DNA from 3 places in the Comamonas sp. 26 genome. Region 1 is predicted to be linked to each of the others. Evidence: riboswitches for the same ligand, from Rfam matches in the RefSeq annotation. Region 1 holds a riboswitch; each other region holds the start of a gene.

Region 1 (4,775 bases):
CAACCGGCTGATTGACCAGCAAGCCTTCACCCGCGCTGCGGACGATATCTTTCTGGCATCGTCCTTTCTGTTCCTGAGCCTGATCGTGCTGATCTGGTTCACCAAGCGCCCTGCTCCGCAGGCCGGTGGCGGAGCAGACGCAGCCGCTGGCGCGCATTGAGAAACGCAGAGTAAAAGCACAGAGTAGTAACGCCAAGCTTCAAGCCAAAATAGCTGCCAGCGCTTTATCCATCAGCGTTGGTAGCTATTTTTTTGAGAGAAAAAGGCGCTTATTGGAACTTGGGCAAGAATACTTTCATGCCTATTTCAAACTTCTCCCGCCCTGCGGCCATCTGCGCCATTACCCTCGCAACCGTGGTGCTTGGTGCCTGCACCACGGTTGCACCGGATAAGCCCGGCAATACGGAGAGCGCGCAAGCCACGGTGAGCCAGCCATCATGGCCAGAATGGACACGCACAGAATGCATTCCTATGGCCCAGCTGGATCAGCAACCCCAGCTGCGCCGCCAGACAAGCCCGATCATCCAGTCCAGCTGGTTTCCCAAAGGGCTTCACACCACCGTCACCTTCTTGCTTGAAGTCACTCCTCAAGGCGAGCTGGGCCGCGTGCTCTGGCAACCCGCCAAGACCGACCCACGCATCGTGAAAACCATTCAGACGTCGCTTACACGCTGGAAGTTCAAGCCCGGCATGCGCCAGGGCCAGCCCGTCACCACCTGCTTCGAGCAGCCTTATGAATTGATCTTTCCGCCCATCAATGAACCGGTGGCGAATACACCTTAGAGCACCTTAATACGTCGTTGCTTCGCCTCAAACGCAAACCTCCGGTTTGCTGGGTAGCGTTAGCCGCTCTTAATCCGAACCTTTCACTCAGATACGGCTGCTTGCAAGTTTGTGCTTGCAGTGCACAAGCCCAGCCTCAACTATTCACTCTGACTGACTTCAGGCCCTGCACTTGATTCGCTTTTCATCTTCAATCGCTGACTATCAGGCATCGCCCCAGAACCGGGACGGGCTCTTTCACAACGTCCATCCGCGCCCAGCCAACGGCCCCAAGCCGGATGCCAGAACGCTGTGGAAATTTCTGTTCAACAAGCCCGCCAACACCGAGCCCGGCAGCGCACTTCCCCTACAAAAACTCAGCCGCGCCGCGCTGGATGCCGCGCCTGAGCGCAGCCTGTACCGCCTAGGTCACTCCACTGTGTTGATCAAGCTGCGCGGCGGCTGGTGGCTGACGGACCCCGTCTTCTCTCTGCGCGCTTCGCCGTTTTCCTTTGCCGGGCCCAAACGTTTTCATGCACCGCCAGTTGCGCTGCATGAACTACCCCCGCTGCATGGCGTCATCCTCTCGCACGATCATTACGACCATCTGGACCGTGCCACCATCCGTGCGCTGGCTCCCAAAGTGGGCGTATTCCTTTGCACGCTTGGCGTGGGTGACCGACTCATGGACTGGGGCGTTCCCGCCGCAAAAGTCCGCCAGCACGACTGGTGGCAGAGCAGCGAAGTCAATGGCCTGCGCATGACCGCCACACCCGCCCAGCACTTTTCAGGCCGTGGGCTTGGCGACGGGAACCGTACGCTGTGGGCATCGTGGGTGATTGAAGATTTGCAGAGCGCATTGCCACTGCGCGTTTTCTTCAGTGGCGATGGCGGCTACTTTGACGGTTTTAAAGAGATAGGCCAGCGCTTTGGCCCCTTTGATCTGACGCTGATGGAAACCGGTGCCTATGACGAGCACTGGCCCTATGTTCACATGCACCCACAGCAAACGCTGCAAGCCCATCAGGACCTGCAGGGCCGCTGGCTGCTGCCGATTCACAACGGCACCTTCAATCTGGCCATGCACGCGTGGTGGGACCCCTTCGAGCAGATTTTGTATCTGGGCCAGCAGCAAGCCATCCCCGTCGCCACACCCATGATGGGCGAGCGTATCGACCTGAACCAGCCCCACGCCTGCAGCCCTTGGTGGCGGGCCTGCATGCCCCAAAACGCATTCACTGCGGCCTCTGTGCCAGAGCTATCGTAAACCCCAGCCTGCCAGAAACTATTCAGGGCTGGTCAGACAGTTCTACTAGAATTGCCACTGTCAGGAGAGAGTGCTCTCAGCTTCACGCTGCAACGCACCGCCGAAGGCGCAGACACCCCACCTGGTGCCCAAACGCTCAGGCAAAAGGACTGACAAGCGCTGCCGCGCTGAATGCAGGCAGCGTTCCTTGCTGGAGAGAGATGCCGCACTACGCAATTGCGCTAGGTGATGGCATCCACCGAAGGAGCAAACCGCCCGACTTCACTGCGGCGGCGAATCTCTCAGGTAAAGCGGACAGCAGGGCAAGCCCGCTAGGCATGGCAGCCGCCGTGCATAGCCACTCATCTTGGTTTGAATGACCGGAGCGCTTGCCTGTGACTGTTGCCGATATTTCTTCCGACCTGCGCACCACGCCGCTGTTTGCCCTGCACCAGAGACTAGGCGCCCGCATGGTGCCGTTTGCCGGTTACTCCATGCCCGTTCAGTACCCTCAGGGACTGATGGCCGAGCATCTCCACACCCGCAAAGCCGCAGGCCTGTTCGATGTTTCGCACATGGGTCAGTTGCTGCTGCGCGGCCCTGACGCAGCGGCTGCGCTTGAATCGCTGATGCCCGTTGACATCATAGGTCTTGGTCTGCACAAGCAACGCTACGGCCTGCTGCTCAACGAGCAAGGCGGCATTCTGGACGACCTGATGTTCGTCAACCGGGGCAACGACCTGTTCCTCATCGTCAACGGTGCCTGCAAGGCGGCCGATATTGCGCATATCCAAAAACACATAGGCCAGCGCTGCAAAGTCCTGCCCCTGCCCGACCGCGGCCTGCTGGCGCTGCAAGGCCCACAAGCCGTAACTGCGCTGGCCCGGCTGATCCCCGGCGTGAGCGATCTGGTCTTCATGACTGGCAATCACTTTGACTGGCAAGGCCACGCGCTCTACATCACGCGCAGCGGCTATACGGGCGAGGACGGTTTTGAAATTTCCGTGCCCAGCGACGCTGCCGAGGCTCTGGCCGAGACATTGCTGGCCCAGCCCGAAGTCGCACCCATTGGTCTGGGCGCGCGCAACTCTTTGCGTCTAGAAGCGGGTCTGTGCCTGTACGGCAACGATATCGACACCACCACAACCCCGGTGGAAGGCGCGCTGAACTGGGCTATCCAGAAGGTACGCCGCACCGGCGGTGAACGCGAAGGCGGCTTTCCCGGCGCGGCCATTGTGCTTGCGCAGCTGCAAAATCCGCAGCAGCTCACGCGCAAGCGTGTGGGGCTTGTGGCCCTTGAGCGCATTCCCGTGCGCGAGCCTGCGGTGCTGGAGAACATGGACGGCCAGCATATCGGCCACATCACCAGCGGCCTGCTCAGCCCCACGCTGAACCAGCCTGTGGCGCTGGCCTATGTGCAGCCCGACTATGCGGCAGTGGATACCGAGATTTTCGCCATGGTGCGCGGCAAGCCCGTGCGCATGAAGGTAGCTGCCACGCCGTTTGTGCCCACCCATTACTACCGCGGCTAAGGCTGCCACCGCAGAACAGTCAGGCCAGTTCGCCAAACAGGTCACAGAACGCCGCTAAAGTGCGCGCTGGACCTTTCTCAAACATCTGATTCCCCGAATCCCCCATCTGGAGCCTTCCATGAGCATCAAGTATTCCAAAGAACACGAATGGATCAACGTCGCTGACACCAATGCCGCCATCGTCGGCATCACCGTCCACGCGCAAGACGCGCTGGGCGATGTGGTGTTTGTGGACCTGCCCGCAGTCGGCTCCACCTTCAAGGCTGGCGATGTCGCTGGCGTGGTTGAGTCCGTCAAGGCCGCCGCTGATGTCTACATGCCCGTGACCGGCGAAATCATCGAAGTCAACGAAGCCCTGCGCGACGACCCCGCACTGGCCAACAGCGACCCGCTGAGCACCGGCTGGTTCTTCAAGGTCAAGATGAGCGATGTGAGCGAGCTCGAAGGTCTGATGGAAGAAACCGCTTACAACGACTTCGCCAAGGACAATTAATTGGCACACGGCCTTCGCAGACGCGAAGGCCGTTTTTTTATGGCAAACGTCCGACACCACTTGCCGGTGCTTGCCAGTCACAGCTTTCGAGAATAGGTCCCTCCCATGCTGATGTCGCCCCCCGCTCCCGTTGCTTCGCTGGAGTCTCTGGAAAACTCCCGCGAGTTCCTCCCCCGCCATATCGGCCCTGATACCGACGAGCAGCAAAAAATGCTGGACGTCATCGGCAAGCCCACGCTGAATGCGCTGATTCGTGACGTGGTGCCCGCATCCATCGCCCGCCCCAAGCCCATGGACTTGCCCCCGCCTGTGACTGAAGCGGCAGCGCTGGCTGAACTCAAAGCCATTGCCAGCAAGAATCAGGTGCTGAAAAGCTTTATCGGTCAGGGCTACTACGGCACACACACGCCGGGCGTCATTCTGCGCAATATTCTGGAAAATCCCGCTTGGTACACAGCCTACACGCCGTATCAGGCAGAAATCTCGCAAGGCCGCATGGAGGCACTGGTCAACTTTCAGACCATGGTGACTGACCTGACCGGTATGCCGATTGCCAATGCATCCATGCTGGACGAAGCCACGGCCGCTGCCGAGGCAATGACACTGGCCAAGCGCTCGGTCAAATCCAAAAGCAACCGCATCGTGCTGGCTGGTGATGTTCACCCCCAGACCATTGAAGTCATCCAGACCCGTGCCCAGCCCATTGGCATTGAGGTGCTGGTCGCCAACAGCCAACAGGAAT
Region 2 (4,775 bases), on a different contig from region 1:
CGGATTCTCGGATTCGCCAGCGGCCACGCCGACCAGCTCCGTGCCCTGGAAGGAATAGGCCACGATCATGGCTACGCCCACAAAGGTGGCGAAATTGCCCACAAACGGCGCATCGCCCGTAGTCCAGTTCTCAAAACCTGGCACATGACCGTTGCTGATAATGCCGAACAGAATCAGCACGCCGGTGATCAGAAAAGCCACGACGGCCACCACCTTGATCAGCGCAAACCAGTACTCGGCTTCGGCAAAACCTCGGGCTGAAAAAGCATTCAGGCCCACCATCAGCAGCAGAAATATTCCGCTCCAGATAATGCCCGGCACATCGGGCAACCAATAGGCCATCACCAGTTGTGACGCCACCAGATCGACCGCCACCACCACGGCCCAGCTGAACCAGAAGTTCCAGCCCAGCGCAAAACCAAAGCCGCGATCCACATAGCGCGATGCGTAGGTCGAGAAAGAACCTGCCACCGGCATGAACGCGGCCAGCTCGCCCAGGCTGGTCATGATGTAGTACACCATGATGCCGATGAGCAAATAAGTCAGCACCGCGCCGCCAGGGCCGACCTGCGAAATAGCCGAGCCAGAGGCCACGAACAGACCTGTGCCGATGGCTCCGCCAATGGCAATCATGCTCAGGTGGCGCTGCTTGAGCACCCGGTGCAACTGGGGTTTCGCGTTGTCACTGCTGCCAGTCGCCAGCGCGGTATGCGCGGGTTGCTGGCTTGAGTTGGGTTGGGACATAAATGTCTTGTTGTATTGGTTTGCGCCCATCTGCACAAAACACCCAACCATCCCGCAGGCGTTGCGGCAAGCAACGCAAAAAAGCGACCAATGCGATCGCAGACAACAAGGACACAGGAACGAAGCCATGAAGCAGAACGCCGAGGCCGGTAAGGCCCGTTGCATCCTGTATCGGCAGCTACCCCAGTCGGGCGCTTCAGTGGCAAAGCGGTGATATCGCTAGGCCAGTTGACAGGCAAAGATGTCATTTTGCCCAAAACCTTCAACGGCCATACCCGGCTGCGCCAATGCAGGGGCTGACTCTGGGGCTGCTCAAACCCACTTGACAGCTTTTTACGCTATGAAATTGGAAGCTTCTTGCGCTTACCTTTAGGCCACTTACGCATTATTCGGCTTCAAGACTCCTCAATAACAGGCGCAAGCCGCTATCTATTTTTCAGAAACTTGAACGCCAGCAAAGCCAGTAACTCTAGAAAACCCGTATACCCAACCACCCGACTTTTACCTACATTCGCCATCAGGCTCTCAGCCTAGTGGTGCCGAGAGAGACTGCAGCGAAAACTTTCGTATGCAGCGCCGAAGGAGCAACCGCCCCGGAAACTCTCAGGCAAAAGGATCGGCATCACTGCTTTAACACTCTGAAGAATGTCCAGACGTCATCGTCCGCCGGGCATACCGAAGGAGCAAGCGAATATCGCCCCTGGCGCTGCTTCGTGAATCTCTCAGGTCCAGAACAGAGGGGGCGTCCGCTGCGTATGTTGCGCACGGGCTCCACCCTTGACGTTTCTGGAACCTGAATCATGAAGACAATCGCCGTTATCGGTGGTGGTATCACGGGCGTGACCACCGCCTACGCCCTGGCGCGCCGCGGTTTTTCCGTCACCCTTTTCGAAAAGCAGCGCTACGCCGCCATGGAAACCTCGTTCGCCAATGGCGGACAACTATCGGCCTCCAATGCCGAGGTCTGGAACCACTGGTCCACCATTCTCAAGGGCCTCAAGTGGATGCTCAAAAGCGATGCGCCGCTGCTACTCAACCCCAAGCCCAGCTGGCACAAAATTTCGTGGTTCTGCGAATTTCTGGCTGCCATTCCCCACTACGAGAAAAACACCGCAGAGACCGCCCGCCTCGCCATTGCGGCGCGCGAGCATCTGTTTGACTGGGCCGTGCGTGAAGGCATTGATTTCGACCTGAAGAAAGAAGGCATTCTTCACATCTACCGCAATCAGGCGGGCTTTGAGCATGCGGGCCGGGTGTCCAAACTGCTGGCCCAAGGCGGGCTGGAGCGCCGCGCCGTGACGCCGCAGGAGATGCGTGCCATCGAGCCCACCTTGTCCGGCAGCTACTACGGCGGCTATTACACCGAGAGCGATTCCACCGGCGATATTCACAAGTTCACCAGCGGTCTGGCCGCTGCCTGCTCACGCCTGGGCGTGCGCTGCCTGTACGAGCAGGAAATTCTGTCCGTCAACGCCCATGGCAAGCAAGCCAGCGTAACGGCCCGCCAAGGGCAGGAAACCAGCACAGCAAACTTTGACGGCATCGTCGTCTGCGCAGGCACGGCCAGTCGCACGCTGGCATCGCAGCTGGGTGACCGGGTCAACATCTACCCCGTCAAAGGCTACTCCATCACCATCAATCTGCTCGATGAAGTCAGCCGCTCGGCAGCGCCCATCGTCAGCCTGCTCGACGATGAAACCAAGCTGGTCACCAGCCGCTTGGGCGACGACCGCTTCCGCGTGGCGGGCACGGCAGAGTTCAATGGCTATAACAAGGACATCCGCGCCGACCGGATCAGACCGCTGATTGAATGGGTGCAGCAATGCTTCCCTGGCGTCAGCACCCGCAGCGTCGTGCCATGGGCGGGACTGCGCCCCATGATGCCGGACATGCTGCCCCGCGTGGGTCGCGGCAGCAAGCCCTGCGTTTTCTACAACACCGGCCACGGCCACCTGGGCTGGACGCTGTCCGCCATCACGGCCGACATGGTTGGCGATATCGTTCAGCAGTCTCTGGGCAGCACAGCAACGACACCAAGGCCCGCTTCCATGACGCCAGCAAGAGCCTGATTCACACCACTCATTGTTGACAACCCATAAAGCCATACCAGACCTTTGCCTGCAAGGTCTGGTGCTCCGCTGATCCGCTATTGATTAAAGAGCTGCCTGCGCTTACTCACTGACTACTTTATTCACTATTCAATACAGAAGTGGCAAAAAACATGCGCGGGCAGCTCTCAAATTCAGAGCTGCAAACAGATCAAAACCAGTCCCAGCATCATCAGCGCCATGCCCAGTTTTTCCGTCAGCGACAGCTGCTCGCTAAACACGCGGCGCGAGACGAGGTAGCTGAACACCACCTCCACCATGCCCAGCGTGCGCACCGCCGCTGCGCCTTGCATAGCATAGGCGGTAAACCACGCCAGCGATGCCGCCGCGCCCATGCTGCCTGCCAGCAGCGATATACGCCAGGCCTTGAAGATGGGGCGCAGGCCCTGTTCATGGGTCTTCGCAATCCAGACGCCCAAGACCAATGACTGCATGCTCTGTGCTATCAGCACACCCCATGCACCAGACAGCCAGGGCGAGTCCACACCTAGGCGCGCAATCTCTACCGCGCCGCCACGAAAGCCAATCGTGGCCAGGGCAAAACAGGCTCCGCAAATCAGTCCATACATCGATGACTTGCTTGCCCATGCCGATAGCGTAAAAATCTGCCCGCGCGGCGGCAAGGACAGCATGAGCACACCGATAGTGGCCAGCACCATGGCCAGCAGCGCCCAGCGTGTTGGTAGCTCATGCAAGAACATGGCGGCAAACAAGGCCACCTGCAGCACCTCGGTTTTGGACAGCGTGACCGCCACGGCAAAGTTGCGCTCCTTCATGGCCATCAGCAAAGCCGCCGTGGCCGCAACCTGAAACGCCGCTCCCATCGCAATCCAGCCCAGATACACAGCGCTGAACTGCGGCAGCGCCCGTGGCTGATCGCCAAAGCCATACAGCGCCAGCAGATAGACAGCGGCAAACGGCAAGCCGTAGAGAAAGCGCACCAGCGTGGCAGGCATGGTGCCGACCTGCGCCGTCAGCGAGCGCTGGGCCGTGTTGCGCACCGTCTGCGCAGCAGCCGCAAACAGCACCACGATCACCCACACATATTCCGTTCCGATGCCCGACATGACTCGCCTTCTCTATTGTTGCCGCACCAGCATAGCGCCGCCCATTCGCGACTGCTGACGCAATTCATGCAGCCCGCCTGCTTGAGCCAAGGTGACGTGAAATGCGAATGCATACAGGACTGATGGCGACAGCCGCATCAAATACAAATATCCTCAAATCGAAGCCAATCAAACAGCTTTAGCTACAATTCACAGCGGGTGCCCGCCACATACGGTGGTGATGGCAGGTGAATCTTCATGCGCAGGTCGGGCCGCCAGCGCGCCAGTTGTTTGCAGCGTTTGATGCAGCAATGAGGCATTGCCTCATGCCTTTATGCATCTCGGGCAAAGGACTTCAGACACCTGAATCGATAGATGGACCCACAGACCATTGTGCAGGCCCCTGCGCCTTCTGCACCCCAAAACTCTCCTCGCATCCCCGCCCTGCAAACTGCTACCGAGCACATGCAGGCAAAAATTGCACATCTGCTGCATATCGAATCCTTTGCCGGTATGGTGCTCATGCTGGCTGCGGCTGCGGCGCTGATCTGGGCCAACTCCAGCAATGCTGAAAGCTATTTCGCACTGTGGCACGCCCCCGTCGCAATGACGCTGGGGCCCTGGAGCTTCAGCACTGACCTGCATTTCATCGTCAACGATGTGCTGATGACCGCCTTCTTTCTGGTCGTGGGCATGGAGATCCGGCGCGAGCTGCACAACGGCGCGCTGGCAAGCCTGCGCCAGGCCAGTCTGCCGCTGATGGCCGCCATAGGCGGCGTGGCCATGCCCGCTCTCATCTATGTAGCGCTGGTGGGCGGCGACAAGACTTTGCTCAACGGCTGGGCCATTCCCACTGCCACAGACATTGCGTTTGCCG
Region 3 (4,775 bases), 870 kb from region 1:
CAGAAATTGCTCATTACCCGCTCCTGTTGTTGCTGTGATCTGGTGTGCGGCGGGCCAGCCCGCCGCGCTGTGCTTACTTCTTGGCGTAAATCTGGTCGAAGCTGCCGCCGTCGGCAAAGTGCGCCTTGTCAGCCGCAGCCCAGCCGCCAAAGGCCTTGTCGATGGTGAACAGCTCCAGCTTGGGGAACTGGCTGGCGAACTCGGTCGCCACCTTGGCATCGGTGGGGCGGTAGAAGTTCTTGCCGGCAATGCGCTGGGCGTCTTCGGAGTACAGGTACTTCAGATAAGCCTCGGCCACGGCACGCGTGCCGCGCTTGTCCACCACCTTGTCGACCACGGCTACCGAAGGCTCAGCCAGGATGGACAGCGAAGGCGCAATGATCTGGAACTTCTCAGGGCCAAATTCCTTGAGCGCCAGATAGGCTTCGTTTTCCCAGGCCAGCAGCACATCGCCCAGACCACGCTGCACAAAGGTCACGGTGGAGCCACGCGCGCCGGTGTCCAGCACGGGCACGTTCTTGTAGAGCTTGGTGATGAAATCCTTGGCCTGCGCATCACCGCCGTACTTGCGCTTGGCAAACTCCCAGGCGGCCAGATAGTTCCAGCGGGCACCGCCCGAGGTCTTGGGGTTGGGCGTAATTACCTGCACGCCGGGCTTGACCAGATCGTCCCAGTCCTTGATGCCCTTGGGGTTGCCCTTTTTCACCAGAAACACAATGGTCGAGCTATAAGGCGCGCTGTTGTGCGGCAGGCGCTTTTGCCAGTCAGCCTTGACATTGCCGTTCTTGACCAGCGCATCAATATCACCGGCCAGCGCCAGCGTGGCGACATCAGCATCAATACCGTCAATGATGGAGCGCGCCTGCTTGCCCGAGCCACCGTGCGACTGCTTGATGGTCACATCCTGGTTCTGCGTGGCCTTCCAGTGCTTGGCAAACGCCTGGTTGTAATTCACATACAGCTCACGAGTCGGGTCATAGGACACGTTGAGCAATTGCACGCCGCTTTGTTGTGCAAAAGCAGGCAATGTGGGCAGAGCGGAGAGGGTCAAGCCAGCAATCAGACCGGCAGCCAGAGGAAACTTGATAAAGTTGCGACGATTTTTCATTGGACTGTGTTCTTGGAGTGAATGGATAACGGGCTTCTTCTCCCCCGTTGCTATGCATTCTTGATCCGCAGTCTTAAAACTCAAACTACTAAGATTTCAGTTTGTTATTACCTAAACATCTGTAATCACACAAGAGGACCCTACACATGGCACGTACCGTTCATTGCATCAAGCTGGATCAGGATGCAGAAGGCCTGGACTTTCCCCCTGCACCCGGCGAACTGGGCAAGCGCATCTATGAAAGCGTGAGCAAGCAGGCCTGGGCCGACTGGCTCAAGCACCAGACCATGCTGATCAATGAAAACCGCCTGAACCTGGCCGACGCGCGCGCCCGCCAGTACCTGTCCCGTCAGATGGAAAATCATTTCTTTGGTGGCGGAGCAGATGCGGCTCAGGGCTACGTGCCTCCAAGCGCTGAGTAAGCTCGCCTGAGTCAGAGACCTCAGATACAAAAGCCCCGTGGCATTGCCCGGGGCTTTTTTGTTGCTGGCTGCGGCCAAAGGCGCCAGATTTGTCACAGTCAGGCATCAAGGAAAACCTGCCTATACCCCAAGCACAGCAAGCGCGAGCAGCTATCAAAATTAACTTTCCATCATCGCCATCGCAGCCGCCAACGAAAAGCCAGACTTCAAATAAAACAAAAAACAGATCATCAAACCCAGGCAACACAGGTACTAACCCGTAAAACACCGCCATAACTGGCTAAAATCGCGCCCATCCTGCGGGAGAGCGGAACCTGCAACGGTTCCCGCCGAAGGCGCAAACTCCCATAATCGCTCAGGCAATAAGTACCGCAGGTGGGTCAGACAAGGCCCGGATATCGCCAACTGGAGAGCAGCCCGCAATCACAAGTTTGCAGGGCTCACCGAAGGGGCAAGCATGTCCACCGCGAAGGTGCACATGCGCAACTCTCAGGTAAAAGGACAGCGGGAGAGGCAAACCAGACACTCCTGTTGATGTGAGTGGCTGGTCTATTTTCAAGTGCCGTCATGCTTCCTTCCGTCTCTTTGCTGGACTCGTTCCAGACCGCCAATTTCACCGTCATGCTGGTCATCTATCTGGTGGCCATCACTGCCGAAGCCATGTCCGGCGCGCTTGCTGCGGGCCGGCGCAATATGGATATCTTTGGCGTCGTCGTCATTGCCTTTGTCACAGCCCTTGGCGGCGGCACCATTCGTGACATGGTGCTGGGCCACTACCCGATTGGCTGGACGCAGCATCCCGAATATGTGTATCTGGTCATCAGCTTCGGCCTGCTGACCACGGTGATTGCACGCCACATGCACAGACTCAAGCAAGTGTTTTTGCTGCTGGACGCCATGGGCCTGATCGCCTTCTCGCTGATCGGCTGCAACACCGCGCTGGAGCTGGGCTACCCCACCATCGTCGTCATCATGGCGGGCATGATTACCGGCATCAGCGGCGGCATTTTGCGTGATGTGCTGTGCAACCAGGTGCCCGTCGTCTTCCGCCGCGAGCTATATGCCAGCGTGTCGCTGGCCGTATGCCTGATGTTCCTGGGCCTGCGTCACCTGGATGTCAGCCCCAATATCAGCACCATCGTCTGTTTTGCCGGTGGCTTGGCCTTTCGTATGGCGGCCATTCGTTTTAAATGGCGTCTTCCTGTCTTCTCCTACCAGCAACGCTGGGAATAAACTTCCCCCCTGAGCCGCTTTGCGGCTTCCCCCTCTCTCTGCGAGAGGGGGACGACAGCCTCGCTGCGAGACGGCTCTTGCTCGCTGTCCCTGATACTTACACCGCACCAGTTTTAAGCATCACGCCTTGTGGATGCGTTTTCCCCTGCCATGTCTGAACCCATCACATGGATGCCTGATGGCACCCCCTACAGCTCTCGTTTTCAGGATCGCTATCGCAGCGAAGATGGCGGCCTCGATCAGGCTACCCATGTCTTTCTGGGCGGCTGCGGCCTGCCTGCTGCATGGGCCAATACGCCGCAATGGCGGATTCTGGAAACCGGTTTTGGCTTTGGCCTGAACTTTCTGGTGACCTGGGCGGCCTGGAAAGCTGACCCGCAGCGCACGCGGCTGCTGCATTTCGTTTCGGTTGAGGCGTTTCCCGTCTCTCGCGAAGACCTGCTGCAGTCCTTGCCTGCAGATGACCAGCTGCGCGCACTGGGCCTGCAACTGGCCGAGCAGTGGTGGGGGCTGCTGCCAGGCGTGCACCGCCTGTCTTTTGAAGAGGGCCAAGTTCTGCTGACGCTGTATATAGGCCCGGCACAGACCATGCTGCGCAAGCAGCAGCTCACGGCAGATAGCGTCTACCTCGATGGCTTTTCGCCCCAGCTCAACCCCGAGCTATGGGATGAAGATGCCATGAAAAACATCGCCCGCCACTGCCGCCGTGGCACGCAGCTGGCGACCTGGTGCGTGGCTGGCAGCGTGCGGCAAGCCCTGAAGACACAGGGCTTTGACGTCAAAAAAGTGCCGGGAACGCCTCCCAAGCGACACAACCTGCAGGCCAGCTACAACCCTGCGTGGGAGCCCCGCCACCGTGCGGATGGGCTGCCTGCGCCCGTCAAACAACCAGGCCACTGCCTGGTGCTGGGTGCGGGGCTGGCCGGTGCAGCCGCCGCAGCCAGTCTGGCAAGGCGGGGCTGGCAAGTCACCGTGCTCGACAGTGCTGCGCAGCCCGCTGCCGGTGCATCGGGTCTGCCTGCAGGGTTGTTCTGCCCCCATGTCTCACCCGATGACAGTGTTTTATCGCGTCTGTCCCGCAGCGGCGTGCGCACCACGCTACAAACTTTGCAGCAACTGAGCGCTGCCCAAAAACTGCAAACGGACGAGGACTGGGCCCATGGCGGCGTGCTGGAGCATGACCTGAACGAGCCCGCCCACCTACCACCGCAATGGCTGAAGACAGGCAGCGCCGAGCACGGCTGGGGCCTGCAGTGGAGCAAGCCCGCTACTGCTCAGCATCTGCAAGCCGCCCGCTTGCCTGATGACAGCCACGCCCTGTGGCACGCGCAGGCGGGCTGGGTCAGGCCTGCGCAACTGGTACGGGCTTTGATGCAATCGACCCTTATTCAGTGGCAGGGCAATACCGATGCCGCCAGGCTGCAGCGCGATGAAGTCAACGGTCAGTGGCAGGTGTTGAACCTGCAGGGCCAGAGCATTGCCCAGGCCGACATGCTGGTTCTGGCGCTGGGCCCGGCCAGCAAAACACTGCTGCAAGCCAGTGGCATGAATGCCGGACTGTGGGAGCTGCAAGCCATACGCGGGCAAGTCAGCGTGGCCGAGCATACGGCACAGACTCAGGCGGCCATGCCGCCCTTCCCGGTCAACGGCCACGGCAATCTGGTACCGGACTTTCCGGGTGACGCCCCTACCAGCCCGCACCAATGGATCATGGGCTCCACCTTCGAGCGCGATGTGACCGAGCTGCCGCCCAGCGCCGCAGACCAGCAGGCCGCACATGCGGGCAATGGCGAGAAGCTGGCCGCCCTGCTGCCCGCATGCCGGCAGGCGCTGCAATCCTTTTTTGATGCACCACAGCAACCCGAGACCTGGGCGCGAGTGCGCTGCGCCGCCTATGACCGCCTGCCGCTGGCCGGACCCGCCGGTGAAGCGGCGGACGACCTGCCCGGACTGTGGGTGCTGACGGGACTGGGCTCGCGCGGGCTGACGCTTTCCATGCTCTGCGGCGAGTT

What was found. A riboswitch is a leader RNA that binds a small molecule or an ion and turns the genes downstream of it on or off. The one in region 1 is predicted to bind glycine.
Region 2: it holds a riboswitch for glycine, as region 1 does, so the genes downstream of both, CLU84_RS15835 (D-amino acid dehydrogenase) here and gcvT (glycine cleavage system aminomethyltransferase GcvT) in region 1, are expected to answer to the same signal.
Region 3: it holds a riboswitch for glycine, as region 1 does, so the genes downstream of both, CLU84_RS06185 (trimeric intracellular cation channel family protein) here and gcvT (glycine cleavage system aminomethyltransferase GcvT) in region 1, are expected to answer to the same signal.

The regions. Positions count from the first base shown of each region.
Region 1 is NZ_PEFL01000001.1:2,221,698-2,226,472, forward strand. It holds gene CLU84_RS10250 (DHA2 family efflux MFS transporter permease subunit) at 1-160, shown strand, start outside; gene CLU84_RS10255 (hypothetical protein) at 298-783, shown strand; gene CLU84_RS10260 (MBL fold metallo-hydrolase) at 956-2,029, shown strand; glycine riboswitch at 2,081-2,191, shown strand; glycine riboswitch at 2,210-2,337, shown strand; gene gcvT (glycine cleavage system aminomethyltransferase GcvT) at 2,404-3,540, shown strand; gene gcvH (glycine cleavage system protein GcvH) at 3,659-4,033, shown strand; gene gcvP (aminomethyl-transferring glycine dehydrogenase) at 4,139-4,775, shown strand, end outside.
Region 2 is NZ_PEFL01000002.1:271,894-276,668, forward strand. It holds gene CLU84_RS15830 (amino acid permease) at 1-744, opposite strand, end outside; glycine riboswitch at 1,275-1,373, shown strand; gene CLU84_RS15835 (D-amino acid dehydrogenase) at 1,545-2,813, shown strand; gene CLU84_RS15840 (DMT family transporter) at 2,987-3,919, opposite strand; gene nhaA (Na+/H+ antiporter NhaA) at 4,274-4,775, shown strand, end outside.
Region 3 is NZ_PEFL01000001.1:1,351,988-1,356,762, reverse strand. It holds gene CLU84_RS22325 (hypothetical protein) at 1-14, opposite strand, end outside; gene CLU84_RS06195 (sulfate ABC transporter substrate-binding protein) at 74-1,108, opposite strand; gene CLU84_RS06190 (oxidative damage protection protein) at 1,255-1,530, shown strand; glycine riboswitch at 1,821-1,912, shown strand; glycine riboswitch at 1,926-2,045, shown strand; gene CLU84_RS06185 (trimeric intracellular cation channel family protein) at 2,098-2,763, shown strand; gene mnmC (FAD-dependent 5-carboxymethylaminomethyl-2-thiouridine(34) oxidoreductase MnmC) at 2,935-4,775, shown strand, end outside.